Regions from separate parts of the Azospirillum sp. Sh1 genome, predicted to be linked through region 2. Evidence: predicted binding sites of a transcription regulator. Region 2 holds the regulator's gene; each other region holds the start of a gene.

Region 1 (4,556 bases), on a different contig from region 2:
CTCACTGCCATAACAACCACAGGAACGATTTGTTAACCATGTCGCGAAAGAGCTTGACGAATTTTATATGGTTACGAAAGTGTTAACGTGGCTGGATCGGTGACAAGAAAAGGTCGAAGCGGAAGCCGCGCCATACCCCCATCGGGAGCGGACGGTCACGCCCGTGCTGCCCCTCGTTTGAGACGGCTGGGCAGAAGCTCCCCCGATTGATCGAGAACGGGATAGGCGGCGGCGACCAGATGGGCGTTGATCCGGCGCAGGTCGCGCAGGATGTCCAGATGAAGGGCGCTGGTCTCGACACTTTCCTTGCGGCCGGCGCGCAGACGGGCGAAATGCGCCTCGGTGGCGCTGGTTTCCAGATCGCGGATCACCTCCTTTTCATGGATCAGCGCGCGGGCGGACCGGACATCGCCCGACACGAAGACGGCGGCGGCCAGACGCTGGGTCTCGCTCAGCCGTTCCAGCATGCCGGCGATCTCGGCGGCCCCCTCGGTGGAGAAGCGCAGCCTGCGCCGGATTTTCTTGGAGGCCGCTTCCATCAGGTTGCGGTCGACGATGTCGCCGACATGCTCCAGGTTGATGGTGAAGGTCAGCACGTCCGACACCCGGCGGGCATCGCGTTCGTCCAGATCCTCGACATTGATCTGGGTGAGGTAGCGCTTGATGGCGTCGTGCAGACGGTCCAGCACATCGTCCATCCGCCGGATTTCCTGCACCCGCTTGCGGTCCTCGGTCTGGATCACGTCCAGCGCGCCGCGCAGCATGCCGTCCACCGTGTCGGCCATGCGCAACGCCTCCCGCGACGCGTTGGCGATGGCGAGGTGGGGGACGCGGAGCGCGCTGCGGTCGAGATAGAGCGGCATCGCCGGATCGGCGACCGCAACCCGTTCCGGGAACATCCGGGTCAGCGCCCGTGCGAACCAGGGAAGCGGGCCGATGAACAACCCGGCCATCGCCAGATTGAAGGCAAGGTGGAAGTTGGCCGCCAGCCGCGTGGCGTCCGGCGATACCGCCTGCAGCCCGGCGGTGATCGGCCCCAGCAGCGGCACGACGATGAGGCAGCCGACGAGCCGGTTGATGAGGTTGCCGACCGGCAGCCGCCTAGCCGCCGGGTTGCGGCCGTCGCCGCCCGGCCCCTCAATCACCGGATTGACGGCGCTGCCCAGATTGGCGCCGGCGACCATGGCGACCGCGGCCTCCGGCCCGATCACCCCGCCGCCGGCCAGCGAAGCGATCAGGAGGATGGCGGCGACGCTGGAATGGGCGGCCCAGGACAGCAGCGCCGCCAGCATTACCGCCACCACCGGATCGGCGGTCAGCATCGCCAGCATCCGCCGCAGCATCGGCGCGTTCTCCGCCGGGGCGATGGTCGCCAGCAGCAGGTGCAGCGACAGCAGCATCAGGCCCAGCCCGATGGCGACCCGGCCCAGGTCGCGGCTGCGCGTCCGCGCGCCGCGGCGGAAGGCGATGAAGCCGCCCAACAGCAGGACCGGCGCCACATGGGCGACGTCGAAAGCCAGAATCTGCACGATCAGGGTGGAGCCGACATTGGCGCCCAGCATCACCGCCAGCGCCGGCATCAGCGACACCAGCCCGGTGGCGGTGAAACCGGTCGCCATCAGGCCGGTGGCGGTGCTGCTCTGCAGCAGCATGGTGATGCCCATGCCGGACAGGAAGGCGGTCCAGCGGTTGCGCAGCCCGGCCCCCAGGATGCGGCGCAGGTCGCCGCCCAGCGCACGGGTCAGCCCGCTCTGCACCATGTGCAGCCCCCACAGGAGCAGCACGACATTCCCGGCCAGTTCCAGCAGCACCCGCGTCGCCTGCATCGCACCCCCTGTGTCGGGCCCCATGTCGGGCTGGAGTGCGAGTGGGCCGCACCCCTAACTGAAGGGTGGGGAGCGCCGATTGTTACGACAATATGACAGTTGGGTGACGGCGGAGGTGGAAAGGGGGCGGTGATGCCACCGCCCCCTCGAAAACTCCGTCCAATCAGACGTTGAAGCGGAAGTGGAAGATGTCGCCGTCCTGGACGACATATTCCTTGCCTTCCTGGCGCATCTTGCCGGCGTCCTTCGCCCCCTGCTCGCCACCCAGCGTGACGAAGCTGGTGTAGTCGATGGTCTCGGCACGGATGAAGCCGCGCTCGAAGTCGGTATGGATGACGCCGGCGGCCTCGGGCGCCTTGGCGTTGCGGCGCACGGTCCAGGCGCGCGTCTCCTTCGGACCGACGGTGAAGAAGGTGATCAGGTCCAGCAGCTTGAAGCCGGCGCGGATCAGCTTGTTAAGGCCCGTTTCCTCCAGCCCCATCGATTCCAGGAATTCGGCCTTCTCGGCCGGGTCGGCGAGCTGGGCGACTTCGGACTCGATGGCGGCGGAGATGACGACGACCTCGGCGTTCTCGGCCTTGGCCTTCTCGGCAACCTTGGCGGAGAAGGCGTTGCCGGTGGCGGCCGACGCCTCTTCCACGTTGCAGACATAGAGCACCGGCTTGTCGGTCAGCAGCATGAACTGCTTGAACACCGGCTTCTCTTCGTCCGACAGCTCGACCACGCGAGCGGGCTTGCCGTCCTGCAGCACCTTGAGGGCGCGCTCCATCAGGTCGGCCTTGATCTTGCTGTCCTTGTCGCCGCCCTTGGCCTTCTTCTGCAGGCTGGTCAGCTGTCGTTCCAGGCTTTCCATGTCGGCGAGCATCAGCTCGGTCTCGACCACCTCGGCGTCGCGCAGCGGATCGACGTTGCCCTCGACATGGGTGATGTCGTCGTCCTCGAAGCAGCGCAGCACATGGACGATGGCGTCGACCTCGCGGATGTTGGCGAGGAACTGGTTGCCCAGCCCTTCACCCTTCGACGCGCCGCGGATCAGGCCGGCGATGTCCACGAACTCCAGCTGGGTCGGGACGACCTTCTGCGACTTGGCGATTTCGGCCAGCTTGTCCTGCCGCGTGTCGGGCACGCCGACGCGGCCGACGTTCGGCTCCTTGGTGCAGAAGGGGAAATTCGCCGCCTCCGCCGCCTGGGTGGCAGTCAGCGCGTTGAAAAGGGTCGACTTGCCGACGTTCGGCAGGCCGACGATGCCGCAATTGAAGCCCATGGGTGGGTGCTCGCCGTCGGAAATTCTGGAATTGAGGCGCTTTATCCTACGAAGGGGGACAAAGCGCAAACGCGAAGTGGGGGAGGAACTGGCAGGCCGCGGCTTATCGCGCCTGCGTCGCCACCGTCACCTTGTTCATGAACAGCTCCGGTTGGCCTTCCACCATCAGGGGGAGGTTGTCGGAGACGGCATCCAGCAGCGGGTCGATCCAACCCTGGTCGGCCTTGGCGAAGTCGTGCAGGACGTAGCCGCTGACCAGATCCTTGTTGCCGGGATGGCCGATGCCGAGGCGGATGCGCCAGTATTCCTTGCCGATATGCGCGTCGATGGAGCGCAGGCCGTTGTGCCCGCCATGGCCGCCGCCCTTCTTCACCCGGATCCTGCCGGGGGGCAGGTCCAGCTCGTCATGGATGACGACGACGTTCTCGGGCTTCAATTTGTAGAATTGCAGGGCCGCAACCACCGACTGGCCGGACAGGTTCATGAAGGTGGCGGGCTCCAGCGCCAGCACCTTGTCGCCGGCGACGGTGCCCTCGGCGGTCTGGCCCTGGAAACGCTTCTTCCACGGGGTGAAGCGATGGCGTCGGGCGATGGTCTCCGCCGCCATGAAGCCGATGTTGTGGCGGTTGCGGGCATACTCGTTGCCGGGGTTGCCCAATCCGACCAGAAGCAGCATGTCCCTCACCCTTTGGAAAGCACTCTCCACAAACGAAGCGGGGGGCCGAAGCCCCCCACCGTAACCATCTTCGAAGGTCGAACGCTCCCGATCAGGCAGCGGCGCCTTCTTCCGACTTCAGGCCCGACGGCGCAACGATGGTCGCGATGGTGAAATCGCGGTCGGTGATCGTCGAGGTCACACCCTCCGGCAGCTTGACCGAGGAGATGTGGATCGAATCGCCGACGTCGAAGCCTTCGCACGAGATGGTGATGTGCTCGGGGATGTTGTCGGCCGGGCAGCTCAGCTCCAGCTCGTGGCGGACGATGTTCAGCACACCGCCGCGCTTCAGGCCGGCCGACTTGTCCTGATCGGCGAACTCGACCGGAACCTGCACGTTGATGCGGGTGTCGGAGGAGACGCGCAGGAAGTCGACATGCAGCGGGACGTCGGTCACCGGGTGGAACTGCACGTCGCGCGGCAGGACGCGATGGGCCGTACCGTCGACGGTCACGTCGAACAGGTGGGTGAAGAAGCCCGGCTGATGCAGGACGCGGGTGAACTCGAACTTCTCGAGCGAAATGGTAACAGGAGCCTGCTTACCACCGTAGATGACGGCCGGGATACGGCCGTCACGGCGGGTCTGGCGGGCGGTCCCCTTGCCGGCCCGTTCGCGCGTCTCAGCGCCGAGCGGAATGATCTTGGTCATGACGATGCTCCAAAACGAAAGGGCGCCGGCCTCCAGGGGTGCCGGCGCATGCGCGGGGTGCATACGGCAATCGGCTGGGCGCGTCAAGGAAAACGGGGCGTT
Region 2 (4,556 bases):
ACCATGGTGCGGGTGAAGGACGCGCTGGACACGGTGTCGGAAATGCTGGGCCATATCGGCACCGCGGTGCGCATCGTCGCCGGCATCACGCTGGCCGCCGGCACGCTGGTTCTGGCCGGCGCAGTCGCCGCCGGGCACCGCCGCCGGGTCTACGACGCGGTTGTCCTGAAGGTGCTGGGGGCCACGCGCGGCGACGTGCTGCGCGCCTTTCTGCTGGAATACGGGCTGTTGGGTCTGCTGACCGCGGTCATTGCCGGCATCATCGGCACGCTGACCGCCTGGGCCGTGCTGACGTTCCTGATGCATTGGGAGTGGAACTTCCTGCCGTCGGCGGTGGTCACCACCGCATTGCTGAGCACGGCGATCACGCTTGCTTTCGGGTTCTATGGTACTTGGCGGGCTTTGGGCCAGCCTTCGGCGCCATTGCTTCGGAACGAATGATTCGCGCGTCAGAAAGCCGCAGGAAAAACGAATCGTGAAAGCTTTTTCATCTAGAAAAAGCGCTGTCGATTCCTATTGAACCGCATGGCGGGCTCGCCAATATGTCCTGCGACGGGATCACCCAATTCCACCGAGGAAACCAAACCATGGCAGACCCGACCTATAACCGCTTCGCGACCGCAGGCCGCGCGACAGATCGGGGATACTTCGACGAAGGCCTGCGCCAGCACATGCTGCGCGTGTACAACTACATGGGTGCCGGCCTGATCCTGACGGGTCTGGTCGCCGCGCTCGTGTCGTCCAGCCCGGCCATGCTCCAGGCCATTTTCGGCACGCCGCTGAAGTGGGTAGTGATGCTGGCCCCGCTGGCCTTCGTCATGGTGCTGTCCTTCGGCATCCAGCGCCTGTCCTTCGCATCGGCACAGATGATCTTCTGGGCCTATTGCGGTGCCATGGGCCTGTCGATGTCGGCCATCTTCCTGGTCTTCACCGGGGCGTCGATCGCGCTGACCTTCTTCGTCACCGCCGCCACCTTCCTGGCGATGAGCCTCTACGGCTACACCACGAAGGCCGACCTGTCGAAGATGGGCTCGTTCCTGATGATGGGCGTCATCGGCCTGGTGATCGCCGGCCTGGCGAACATCTTCTTCCAGTCGCCGGCCCTGCATTTCGCGATCTCCGCCATCGGCGTGCTGATCTTCACCGGTCTGACCGCCTATGACACGCAGTCGATCAAGGAAAGCTACGCCGAGGGCTACGATCACGAGAGCACCGGCAAGCTGGCCCTGATGGGCGCCCTGACGCTGTACCTGGACTTCATCAACCTGTTCCAGTTCCTGCTGCAGTTCCTGGGCCAGCGCAACAACGACTGATCCCGAGACGCCTGATCGGACAAGCATCGGATCAAAGCAGCAGCCGCCCGGAAGCCCCCCGCTTCCGGGCGGTTTTCTTTTGGTCAGGTCTCAACGATCACCGGGTCGCCGACCGCCAGACCCAGCACCCGGTCGGCCCGCCCGCGGTTGACCGCGATCTCCGCCAACCCGTTGGAGTTCTCGTACCACAGCGGCTGTCCCGGCCCGACGGCGCCGAAGGTGCGGGCGCGGGCGATGCGGCTGCTGGCGGCGGTCAGCACCGCATCGGCGGGCAGGGCGGCGGCGCGCATGCCGGTCATGGCGTTGCCGTAGACGTCGACATAGACGATGCGGGCCAACTCGTCCGGCCAGTCGGGGCGGTCGATGGCGGCGGGGGCGAGCGGACTGCGCTCGATGCTGCGGCCGGTGGCGAGGCCGGCGGCGACGGGGGCGAACAGGTCGCGGCCGTGGAAGCTGGCGGACAGCCGATCGGGAATCCAGTCGATGGTCCAGGCGTTTAGCGACGTTGCGCGGCGGGCGATCAGGGCGAACAGGCCATTGTCGGGACCGACGAACCACCGCCCGTCGGCCTCGACCATCACCGGCCACCGTTCGGTGCCGACGCCGGGATCGACCACGCAGAGGAAGACGCTGCCGGCCGGGAAGGCCGGGGCGTAGGCCGCCAGCAGATAGGCGGAGAGCTGCGGGTCGAAGGCGGGGGCGTCGGCGAACAGATCGATGACGGGGACGGTGGGCGCCTGTTGCGCCAACACCGCCTTCATCTGGCCGGTATAGGGGCCGGAGAGGCCGAAGTCGGTGAAGAGCAGGATCATGCGGTGTTGCTCCCTCCGTAGCCTTGCCCCCCTCCCTAACCCTCCCCCGCTATCGCGGGAGAGGGGACTGCCGCCGCTTCGCAGAAGGCACCCTCTCCCACCGAAGGTGGGGGAGGGATGGGGAGGGGGCAATCAATGCCAATACCCTCACATCGACTTCGTATCCAGCGCGTAGCCCGCCGACCGCACGGTGCGGATCAGGTCCAATTCGTCCTCTTCATTCATCGCCTTGCGCAGGCGGCGGATGTGTACGTCGACCGTACGCGGCTCGACGTACACGTCATGGCCCCACACCAGATCGAGCAGCTGTTCACGCGAAAAAACGCGGCCGGGATGCTGCATGAAGTGGCGCAGCAGGCGGAATTCGGTGGGTCCGAGATGTACGTCCCGGCTGTTGCGGCGTACGCGGTGGGCGGCCAAGTCCATCGTCACGTCGGCGAAGGTCAGCACCTCGTCGGTCATGCCGGGGGAGGCGCGGCGCAAAACCGCGCGCATGCGGGCGACCAGCTCGGTCGGTGAGAAGGGCTTGGTGATATAGTCGTCGGCGCCGGAATTCAGGCCGCGCACCCGGTCGCCTTCCTCGCCGCGGGCGGTCAGCATGATGATCGGGATGTCGCGGGTCTTGGCATTGCGGCGCAGCTGGCGGCACACCTCCAGACCGCTCATCAGCGGCAGCATCCAGTCGAGCAGCACGATGTGCGGCGTCTGTTCGCCGGCGGCCAGCAGGGCCTCCTCGCCGTCGCTGGCGGTGGCGACGCGGAAGCCTTCCTTTTCCAGGTTGTACTTCAGCAGCGTCAGGATGTCGGCCTCGTCCTCGACGATCAGGACGAGCGGCTTGAGGGCCGCGTTCATGGTGGCTCCGTTCACAGCGCGCGTCTCGACGTTAACCGGCATGGCACAGCCTTTTCAACACAGGAGGGAAGGGGGGCGGGCATAGGGACAGCGGCTCAGCCATAGCGGCCGGTGATGTAGCCCTGGGTGCGCTCGTCGCGCGGGTTGGTGAAGATCTCCTCGGTGTCGTCGCACTCCACCATCTCGCCCAGATGGAAGAAGGCGGTGCGCTGCGACACGCGGGCGGCCTGCTGCATGTTGTGGGTGACGATGACGATGGTGTAGTTGGCCCGCAGCTCGTCGATCAGCTCCTCGATATGGGCGGTCGCGATGGGGTCGAGCGCCGAGCAGGGCTCGTCCATCAGGATCACCTCGGGGCTGACGGCGATGGCGCGGGCGATGCACAGCCGCTGCTGCTGGCCGCCGGACAGGCTGGTGCCGGGTTCGCGCAGGCGGTCCTTGACCTCCGCCCACAGGCCGGCGCGCTTCAGCGAGGTCTGCACCACCTCGTCCAACTCGTCGCGTCCGGAAGCGAGTCCGTGGATGCGCGGGCCGTAGGAGACGTTGTCGTAGATCGATTTCGGGAAGGGGTTCGGCTTCTGGAACACCATGCCGACACGGGCGCGCAGCTGCACCGCATCGACGGCCTTGCCATAGACGTCCTCACCGTCGAGCGCGATCCGCCCTTCGACCCGGCACCCCTCGACGGTGTCGTTCATCCGGTTCAGGCAGCGCAGGAAGGTGGACTTGCCGCAGCCGGACGGGCCGATCAGCGCCAGCACCCGGTTTTCCTGGATGTCGAGATCGATGCCCTTCAACGCCTGCTTGGCGCCGTAGAACACCTTCACCCCGCGGGCGGTCATCTTGGCAGGCAGGGCGGCGCCGGACGCCCGGTTCGGTTGCCGGTCGCCACGGGGCCGCAGCTTCAACTGGCTCGGGATGCCGCTTTTAATGCTGCCTGGAATGCTCATGGGGCGCTCACCACCGTCTCTCGAAAATCTTGCGCAGGATCACGGCCGCCCCGTTCAGCAGGATCAGGACGCCGAGCAGGATCAGGATCGCCGCGGAGGTGCGCTCGGTGAAGGCACGTTCCGGACTGTCGGCCCACATGTAGATCTGCACCGGCAGCACCGTGGCGCTGTCGGTCAGCCCGTGGGGGATGTCGACGATGAAGGCGACCATGCCGATCATCAGCAGCGGCGCCGTCTCGCCCAGTGCGCGGGCCATGCCTATGATGGTGCCGGTCAGGATGCCGGGCATCGCCAGCGGCAGCACATGGTGCAGCACCGTCTGCAGGGGCGAGGCGCCGATGCCCAGCGCCGCCTCGCGGATCGACGGCGGCACCGCCTTCAGCGCGACGCGGGACGCGATGATGATGACCGGCAGTGTCATCAGCGCCATCACCAGCCCGCCGACCAGCGGGGCGGAGCGCGGCATGCCGAAGAAGCCGAGGAACACCGCGAGGCCCAGCAGGCCGAAGATGATCGACGGCACCGCGGCGAGGTTGTTGATGTTCACCTCGATCAGATCGGTCCAGCGGTTCTTCGGCGCGAATTCCTCCAGATAGACCGCGGCGGAGATGCCGACCGGCACCGACAGC
Region 3 (4,556 bases), on a different contig from region 2:
CCATGGCGCCGGCCCAGGCCGAGAAATGGCCCATGCGGACGACCAGAACTTCGTAGACGAACAGGCCGACCATGATCGACGGCGCACTCAGCAGCACGTCGTTGATGAAACGCACCACCTCGGCCAGCTTGGTGTTGCGGCCGAACTCCGCCAGATAGGTGCCGGCCATCACGCCGACCGGCGTGCCGACCAGCGTGGCGACCGTGGTCATGATGACGCTGCCGAAGATGGCGTTCAGCAGACCGCCCTCCCCGCCCGGCGGCGGCGTGTTCTCGGTGAACAGGCTGAGGTTGATGGCCGACAGCCCGTTGTAGAGCAGCGTCCACAGGATGGCGACCAGCCAGAACAGGCCGAAGCAGGCGGCGCCCAGCGCCAGGGTCAACGCCAGCTTGTTGGCAATGCGCCGGCGGTGATACAGCCCCCCGATGGGGGTCGCCAGCGTCGCGGAATTGGACATCGTCATGGGCCTCAGACTCCGGCCTTGCGCTGCAGGCGCAGCAGCATCAGCTTGGCGATCGACAGCACGGTGAAGGTGATCAGGAACAGGATCAGGCCAAGTGCCACCAGCGAAGCGGTGTAGACGTCGCCGACCGCCTCGGTGAATTCGTTGGCGATGGAGGCCGAAATCGTCGTGCCCGGCGCCATGATCGAGGAGCTGATGCGGTGCGCGTTGCCGATGACGAAGGTCACCGCCATCGTCTCGCCCAGCGCACGGCCGAGGCCCAGCATGACGCCGCCGACCACGCCGGTGCGGGTATAGGGCAGCACCACGTTCCACACCACCTCCCAGGTGGTGGCGCCCAGCCCGTAGGCGGACTCGCGCACCATCGGCGGCACCGTCTCGAAGACGTCGCGGGTGATGGAGGTGATGAAGGGCAGCACCATGATGCCCAGGATCAGGCCGGCGGTCAGGATGCCGATGCCGTAGGGCGGACCCATGAACAGGTTGCCGATACCGGGGATCTGGCCCAGCGTGGCGATCAGGAAGGGCTGGATGGTCGACTGCATGAAGGGGGCGAAGACGAACAGGCCCCAGATGCCGTAGATGATGCTGGGAATGCCGGCGAGCAGTTCGATGGCGACGCCGAGCGGGCGCTTCAGCCAGGCCGGGCACATCTCGGTGATGAAGAGCGCGATGCCGAAGCTGACGGGAATGCCGACGGCCATGGCGATGATGGAGGTGACCAGCGTGCCGTAAATCGGGGCGAGCGCGCCGAATTGTTCGGTCACCGGGTTCCAGACTTCGGTGGCGACGAAGCCGAAGCCGAACGTGCGCAGTGCCGGAAGCGCGCCGTCGATCAGGGAAACCGTGACGCCGCCCAGGATCAGCAGGACGAGCAGCGCGAATGCGAGGGTGGCGTTGCGGAAGGCCGCATCCTGCAGGCGCTGGCGGCGGGCCCGTCGGGCGGTGGAGGCGTGTGCGTCGGTCAAGGTCAGCGCGATCTCGGTCATGGCCGCTCCGTGAGGCGTGCGGTGGGAACGGCGCAATTTCCGTTCCCACCGGCGATCATGCCCTCGGGCGAACCGGCCGGCGGCCCGCCCGAGGTCGGTTGGCCGTGGTTACTTGGCCGACGCGGTCCAGATCGGCTTGCCGTCGGCCTGGATGGTCTGCGACCAGGTCTTCTGGACCAGCGACACCACTGAGTCCGGCATCGGGACATAGTCCAGCTCGGTCGCCATCTTGGAGCCGTTCTTATAGGCCCAGTCGAAGAACTTCAGCGCTTCGGCGGAAGCCGAGGCGTCCTGCGGGTTCTTGTACATCAGGATGAAGCTGGCGCCGGTGATCGGCCAGCTCTCCGCACCCGGCTCGTCCGTCAGCAGGACGTAATAGCCCTTGGAATTGGCCCAGTCGGCGTTGGCGGCGGCAGCCTGGAAGGCCTCGATCTTCGGAGCGACGGTCTTGCCGTCCTTGTTCTGCAGGTCGAGGTGGGTGATGTTGTTCTGCTTGGCGTAGGCGTATTCGACGTAGCCGATCGAGCCGTCCGTCTGCTTCACCATGTTGGCCACGCCTTCGTTGCCCTTGGCGCCGATGCCGGCCGGCCACTGGACGGAGGTGTTGGCGCCGATCTGGGTCTTGAACTTCGGGCTGGTCTTCGACAGGTAGTCGGTGAACAGGAAGTTGGTGCCCGACCCGTCAGAGCGGTAGACCGGGGCGATGGCGGTGTTCGGCAGGTTGACGTTCGGGTTCAGTTCCTTGATCTGCGGGTCGTTCCACTTGGTGATCTCGCCCATGTAGATGTTGGCGAGAACGGTGCCCGACAGCTTGACCTCGCCGGCCTTGATGCCCTTCAGGTTCACGACCGGAACCACGCCGCCCATGATCATCGGGAACTGGATCAGACCGGCCTGCTCCAGCTCTTCCGGCTTCAGCGGCATGTCCGACGCGCCGAAGGTGACCGTCTTGGCCTTGATCTGCTTGATGCCGCCGCCCGAACCGATCGACTGGTAGTTCAGGCCCGTGCCCGTCTCCTTCTTGTAGGCGTCGGCCCACTTGGCATAGATCGGATACGGGAAGGTGGCACCGGCACCGGAGATGTCGGCGGCCGAGGCGACCGACAGCGGGGCGACCGACACGGACAGAGCGGCCAGGGCACCGAAGGCGGCGCAGCGAACGAACGCCGAAGTCATGGTTTTCACGGCAAAACTCCCGATAGGTTTGGACGGTGTCGTTGGGTTGGAGAAATGCCCGGCCTCGGCCGGACGTCGTAACCCGCCTTCTTCGTCGCGGTGACCATAGCCGCCGCCAGTGACGGGTTTGTTTTGTTTACGTGTCAGTTTTATGAAACCGACCCGCTCTTGCCCAAAGCCGCACGCTCATCGCGCGGCCCGGATTTCCTGAAGGAACAGATGCACGGCGGAACCGAGGCTGGTCGCCTCGTGCGACAGGCTTTCCGCCACCTGCAGCACGTCGCCGGCCTGGGTGCGCACCTTGGCCGCCGCCTCCGACAGGCCGGCGACGTGGTCCGAGGCCGCCTGGGTGCCGACCGCGACGCGGTGGGAACTGTCGACGATGCTCGACGTGATCATCGCCTGCTCCTCCACCGCTGCGGCGATGGCCGAGGCGTTGGATTCGATGCGCTGGACGCTGCCGGTCATGGTCGCCACCACCTCCGCCGTTTCGCGGCTGGCCGCCTGGGTCGCGGCGATCTGGCGGGCGATCTCGGCGGTGGCCTGGGCGGTCTGGCCGGCAAGGGCCTTCACCTCCCCCGCCACCACCGCGAAACCGCGGCCCATCTCCCCCGCCCTCGCCGCCTCGATGGTGGCGTTCAGCGCCAGCAGGTTGGTCTGGCCGGCGATCTCGTCGATCAGCCCGACGACGGTGCCGATCTCGCCCGCCGTGCTCGACAGGTCGGCGACGGTCGCCTTCACCTGCTCCGCCCCGGCGGCGGTGTCGCCGATGATGCGGGCCGATTCCCCGGTGCGCTTGCTGATCTCGGCGATGGACTGCGAGATTTCCGAGGCGGCGGTCGCCACCTGCTGGATCCCCGCCGCCATCTCGCCGGACAGCTGCATGGCGGCCTCGGCGCGGTCGTTGGCGTTGGCGGCGATGTCGGTCAGCGAACGGGCCCGGGAGGCCATGACGCGGGCGGCCTCGGCCAGGGTCTCGACGCTGCTCAGCACGTTGCGTTCGAACTGGTCGGCGATCTCCAGCATGCTTGTCCGGCGGGCCGACGCGGCGTTGCGGCGCTCGATCTCCACCTTCTCGTGCGCCTCTTCCATGGCGCGGGCATTGGCGATGAAGACGAACAGCGCGCGGGCCATGTCGGTGATCTCGTCGTTGCCGTCGGCCTTCTGCTCCACCGTCAGGTCGCCGTCGGCGACCCGGCGCATGGCGTCGGCCAACGCCTCCATCCGGCCGACGACGCGGCGTCCGACATAGAGCGAGACGATCAGCCCGGCCAGCAGCACGCCGGCGGTCGCCAGCAGGAACTGGATCTCGTTGGTGCGCTCCAGCGCGTCATGGGCGGCGGCGGCCCCGTCGGCGGCCGCCCGCTCCGCCGATTGGACCAGCCCGTCGACCATTGCGGTCAGGGCGGCGCCGGTGCGGCGGTTGCTGTCGATCAGCGTGGCGTTCTCGGCATAGGCCGCCAGTTCGCCGGCGCGCAGAGCCAGGATGCCGTCGTCGCCGAAGCCCAGGGCCAGCAGCCGCTCCGCCAGCCGGCGGGTCTCCGCGCCCAGATCGTCGCCCGAGTCCGTCAAGGTGCCGCGGATCGTCGCCGCCAGTGGATCGAGCGTCCGGCGTGCGGCGGTCAGCCGGGCCGGCGTTTCCGCATTGCCGGCCTCGGCCAGCTTGCCGGCCAGCAGGTTGGCGTCGGCCATCAGGCCGCTCAGCACGGTGTAGCGGTGCTGGGCCGCCGGCACGACATTGGTCGACAGGTCCTGCATCCGCTCGGCGATGGCGCTGCCGGCCTCGGCGATGCGTCCGCGCGAATTCAGCATCAGCGGCAGCATGCGGGCGTTGGCGTCGCGGTCCAGCCGGACGATGTCGTCGACGCCGGCCGCCAGCGACTCGGCCAGCGTGCGCGCCTCCGCCTCTGGAATGCCTGGGTTGAGCT
Region 4 (4,556 bases), on a different contig from region 2:
CGCGCTGCCCCGGCCGGACAGGCTGGGGTTGGTCATGAAGTAATTATGGGCGCTGAACGCGTCCGGGCCAGCCTTGATCCGATGGTACACGCCATCGGGGCCCAGCTTCCAGGTGCTTGCGTCGTCCTTCATGTTGGCGACCATGATCTGGTCGAGCACCTGTTCATGCACCGTCGGATTTTCGATGGGAACCAGCGTTTCGATCCGGCGGTCCAGGTTGCGGGTCATCCAGTCGGCCGAGGAGATGAACACCTTGGCCTGGTTGCTGGGCATGGGATGGCCGTTGCCGAAGCAGATGACGCGGCCATGTTCCAGGAAGCGGCCGACGATGCTGCGCACCCGGATATTCTCCGACAGCCCCTTCACCCCCGGCCGCAGGCAGCAGATGCCGCGGATGATCATGTCGATCTGCACCCCGGCCTGCGACGCCTTGTACAGCTTGTCGATGATGACCGGGTCGACCAGCGAGTTCAGCTTCACCCAGATCGACGCCGGACGGCCGGCGGCGGCATGGGCGATCTCCGCCTCGATCAGGTCGAAGAGGCGCTGGCGTAGCGTGATCGGCGCGATGGCGATCTTCTCCAGCACCTTCGGCGTCGCGTAACCGGTCATGAAGTTGAACATGACGGCGGCGTCGTGGCAAAGCGCCGGGTCGCAGGTGAAGAAGGACAGGTCGGTGTAGACCTTCGCGGTGATCGGGTGGTAGTTGCCGGTGCCGAAATGGACGTAGCTGCGCAACGCCTTCTTCTCGCGCCGCACCACCAGCGACACCTTGGCGTGGGTCTTCAGATCGACGAAGCCGTAGACCACCTGGGCGCCGGCGCGTTCCAGATCGCGCGCCCAGCGGATGTTGGCCTCCTCGTCGAAGCGGGCCTTCAATTCCACCAGCGCGGTCACCGACTTGCCGGCCTCCGCCGCTTCGATCAGCGCGGCGACGATGGGGCTGTCCTTGCTGGTGCGGTAGAGCGTCTGCTTGATCGCCACCACCTGCGGGTCGCGCGCCGCCTGCCGGATGAACTGCACCACCACGTCGAAGGATTCGTACGGGTGGTGGACCACGATGTCCTTGTGGCGGATCGCCGCGAAGCAGTCGCCGCCGAAATCGCGGATGCGTTCCGGGAACCGGGCGTTGAACGGGCGGAAGACCAGATCCGGCCGCTCGTCGACGATCAGCTGCTTGGTGTCGGTCAGGCCGATCAGCCCGTCCAGGATGAAGACGTCGTCCGAGGCGACGTTGAGCTCATGGCGCAGGAAATCGCGCAGGTCGGCCGCCATGCCGCTGTCGGTGGCGAGCCGGATGACGCTGCCGCGGCGGCGGCGCTTCAACGCGCTTTCGAAGGTGCGGACCAGATCCTCCGCCTCTTCCTCGATTTCGATCTCGCTGTCGCGCAGGACACGGAAGACGCCGTGCGCCTTGACCTGGAACGGAGGGAACAGGCGGTCGATGAACTGCATCACCACCTTTTCCAGCTGGAGGAAGCGGATGTCCGAGCCGGGCAGGCGCAGGAACCGCTCCAACTGCGAGGGTAGCGGCACCAGGGCGTCGATGTGCCGGCCCTTGACCGGGTCATGCAGTTGCAGCGCCAGCGAGAATCCGAGATTGGGCAGGAACGGGAAGGGGTGGGCGGGATCGACGGCGATGGGCGTCAGGATCGGGAAGATGTCGTCCAGGAACTTCGCTTCCAGCCAGTCCAGCTCGCCCTCGCTGAGGTCCTTGGGATCGACCACGGAAATCCCGGCCTCCCGCAGTTCGCCCTTCAGCGTGCGCCACATCGTCTGCTGGCTTTCCATCAACGCCGCGATGCGCTGCTTCACCGCGGCCAGCTGCTGGGCGGGCGTCAGATTCTCCGGGCTCGGCGCCTTCACGCCGGCGGCCACCTGCCCTTTCAGGCCGGCGACGCGGACCATGTAGAATTCGTCGAGGTTGCTGGCGGAGATCGACAGGAAGCGCAACCGCTCCAGAAGCGGGTGATGGGGGTTGGCGGCCTCGTCCAGGACGCGCTGGTTGAAGGCCAGCCACGACAGCTCCCGATTGATGAAGCGTTCCGGAGCGTTTGGCTCGATACCGACCGAATCGAGTTCCTGGAGTTGCGTCACGTCGACCTCTGAAATCTTGAAACCCTGAGCGCCGGCGCCTGCCTTTCAGCGGTGCCGACGACGGTTATATGGTGGGCAGACAGAGTATCCCATATGCGTTACGGTTTCAGGACTCCCATTTGGCTATAGGCTGCGACCTCTCCCTCCCCTTTCCCTCCCCTGCCGCGACCGATTGCCGCCATGAAGACGCTGTTCCTGCTGCGCCACGCGAAATCCTCCTGGGACGATCCGTCGCTGGGCGACCACGACCGACCGCTGAACGCCCGCGGCGAGAAGGCCGCCACCCTCGTCGGCGGCCATCTGGCCAGGCATCATGCCCACATCGACCTCGTGCTGTGTTCCACCGCGGTGCGGGCGGTGGAAACGCGCAAACGCGTGATGGCGGCCATCGGCGCGCCATTCCCGCCGGTGGAGCATGAGCGGGGACTGTACCTGTGCGGCGCCCACACGCTGCTGGAACGGCTGCGCGACGCGCCGGACTCGGCGACCGGCCTGTTGTTGATAGCGCACAATCCGGACCTGCACGAGCTGGCCAACGCCCTGACCGGCAGCGGCGACCACGGGCTGCGCCATGCGCTGGCCGACAAGTTTCCGACCGGCGCCTGCGCCGTCCTCGTCTTCGAAACGCTGCATTGGGCCGACCTGGAACTGGGGGCGGGGCGGCTGGCGGATTTTGTGCAGCCGCGTAAACTCTCTTAACCTGCGGCGGCGGTTGGAGTATCCACGGAACCACCTGAGTCATTCCAGGCCGTTCCCGGCCGGATACGGGAGGATGCCGACCCTTGCCACCCGCCATTCCGCCCGTCAGCCCGTCCGCACTCCCCGATGCGCAGACCTCCGCCCCCGCCGCCTTCCGCGAGGTGGAGCTGAAGCTCCATGCCGCATCGGCGGATCTGGCGCGGGTTGCCGCCCTTCCCGCGCTGCAGGCGCTGGCCGATGGTCCGGCCGCGACGCAGCGGCTGCGCACCGCCTATTTCGATACCCCCGACCTGAAGCTGGCCGCGAACGGGGTGGCGTTGCGCGTGCGGCAGGAGGGCGACCGCTTCATCCAGACCTTGAAGACCGTGAACAGCGCCAGCCCCGGCGATTCCGCCGCCGTGGCGGTGCGGCGGGAATGGGAATGGATCGTCGCGGGCGAAGCGGTCGACACCGGCGTGCTGAGCGATCCCGCTGTCGCCGGGTTGGTTCCGGCGGCGGCGCTCGACGTGCTGGATTGCCTGTTCATCACCGATTTCCGCCGCACCACCCTGCTGCTTCGCCCCGATACGCTGACGGCGGTCGAACTGGCTGTGGATGACGGTGCCATCTATGCCGGCGGCAACTCTCTGCCGGTCGGCGAGGTGGAGTTGGAATTGAAGGCCGGCAAGGTCGCCAGCCTGTTCGACCTGGCGCTGGCCCTGCAGGCCGCCATCCCCATGCGCATCGGCACCGAAAGCAAGGCGGAGGCCGGGCTGCGGCTGGTCACCGGCAAGGCGCCGGGGCCGGTGGAGGCCGAGCCGCTCGGCCTGTCGCCGCTGACCACGGTGGCGGAGGCTTACCGGCACATCCTGCGGCAGGCGTTGCGCCAGTTCCTCGCCAACGAATCCTGCGCGCTGGCGGGCGGCGATGTGGAAGGGCTGCACCGCATGCGCGTGGCCTTGCGCTGTCTGCGCATCGCACACCGCTTCTTCGCGCCGCTGGTCGCCTCGCCCGAGGCCGACCGGCTGGTGGAGGAAAGCCGTGCGCTGGCCAAGCGGCTGGGGCCGGCGCGCGGGTGGGACGTGCTGATGTCCGGCATCATCGACCCGCTTCTCGCCGATCCGAAGACGGCGCCGGGCATCGACCGCACGGCGCTGGAGCGGCTGGCCGCACTCGCCCGGACCGCCGGCGCCGGGCCGGCGCGGGAAGCCGTTGCGGCCATCCTGGCGCCGGGCTGCACAACCATGGTTTTGGCGCTCGCCGCGTGGCTGGAGCATGGCCGCTGGATGTCGGAGGCGGACGGCGACCGCCGGACCGCGCTGTCGGCTCCGGTCACGACGGTGGCCGGCGGCTGGCTGTCGGCGCGCATGGCGAAGCTCGGCAAGTCGGCGAAGCCGCCGGAGGATGCCAAGGGACGCGACAAGCTGCGCCGCCGGCTGCGAACGCTGCGCTACACTGCCGACTTCTTCCGCGGGCTCTATCCGGAGGCCGTCACCCTGCCCTTCTTCGCGGCGCTGGAGCCCTTGCAGACGGCGCTGGACGCCGATCAGGACGCCGTCACCGGCGCCCGCATGCTTGGCTCGCTGACCGGGGCGGACCCGAAGACGGTGGGCGCCGTCGCCGCCTGGATCGACCGCCAGTCCGACAAGCGGCGCAAGGCGTTGCCGGATCTGTGGAAGCGCTTTCGCGCGGTGCCGCCCTTCTGGTCATGACCGACCCGCGCCGGGCGCCGGTGGCAATGGCGCGCCCAGCGCATATATCGTCAGCCGGCCGGCCGAAGG

What was found. Region 2 encodes PhoB, which activates phosphate uptake and scavenging genes when phosphate is short. Its sites were predicted from a motif close to TNTCATAAAACTGTCA; they were not measured.
Region 1: FZ029_RS01845 (Na/Pi cotransporter family protein) is a predicted target of PhoB. The motif match lies at 1,920-1,935, and genes of this name have one in related genera.
Region 3: pstS (phosphate ABC transporter substrate-binding protein PstS) is a predicted target of PhoB. The motif match lies at 2,770-2,785, and genes of this name have one in related genera.
Region 4: FZ029_RS12320 (RNA degradosome polyphosphate kinase) is a predicted target of PhoB. The motif match lies at 2,196-2,211, and genes of this name have one in related genera.

What each region holds. Positions count from the first base shown of each region.
Region 1 is NZ_VTTK01000001.1:396,053-400,608, forward strand. It holds gene FZ029_RS01845 (Na/Pi cotransporter family protein) at 156-1,826, opposite strand; gene ychF (redox-regulated ATPase YchF) at 1,990-3,090, opposite strand; gene pth (aminoacyl-tRNA hydrolase) at 3,194-3,766, opposite strand; gene FZ029_RS01860 (50S ribosomal protein L25/general stress protein Ctc) at 3,858-4,454, opposite strand.
Region 2 is NZ_VTTK01000013.1:41,492-46,047, forward strand. It holds gene FZ029_RS15140 (FtsX-like permease family protein) at 1-441, shown strand, start outside; gene FZ029_RS15145 (Bax inhibitor-1/YccA family protein) at 588-1,313, shown strand; gene FZ029_RS15150 (SAM-dependent chlorinase/fluorinase) at 1,397-2,125, opposite strand; gene phoB (phosphate regulon transcriptional regulator PhoB) at 2,273-2,977, opposite strand; gene pstB (phosphate ABC transporter ATP-binding protein PstB) at 3,073-3,819, opposite strand; gene pstA (phosphate ABC transporter permease PstA) at 3,935-4,556, opposite strand, start outside.
Region 3 is NZ_VTTK01000024.1:76,952-81,507, forward strand. It holds gene pstA (phosphate ABC transporter permease PstA) at 1-463, opposite strand, end outside; gene pstC (phosphate ABC transporter permease subunit PstC) at 469-1,452, opposite strand; gene pstS (phosphate ABC transporter substrate-binding protein PstS) at 1,561-2,628, opposite strand; gene FZ029_RS21930 (methyl-accepting chemotaxis protein) at 2,815-4,556, opposite strand, start outside.
Region 4 is NZ_VTTK01000010.1:4,069-8,624, reverse strand. It holds gene FZ029_RS12320 (RNA degradosome polyphosphate kinase) at 1-2,097, opposite strand, end outside; gene FZ029_RS12315 (histidine phosphatase family protein) at 2,278-2,796, shown strand; gene FZ029_RS12310 (CYTH and CHAD domain-containing protein) at 2,880-4,487, shown strand.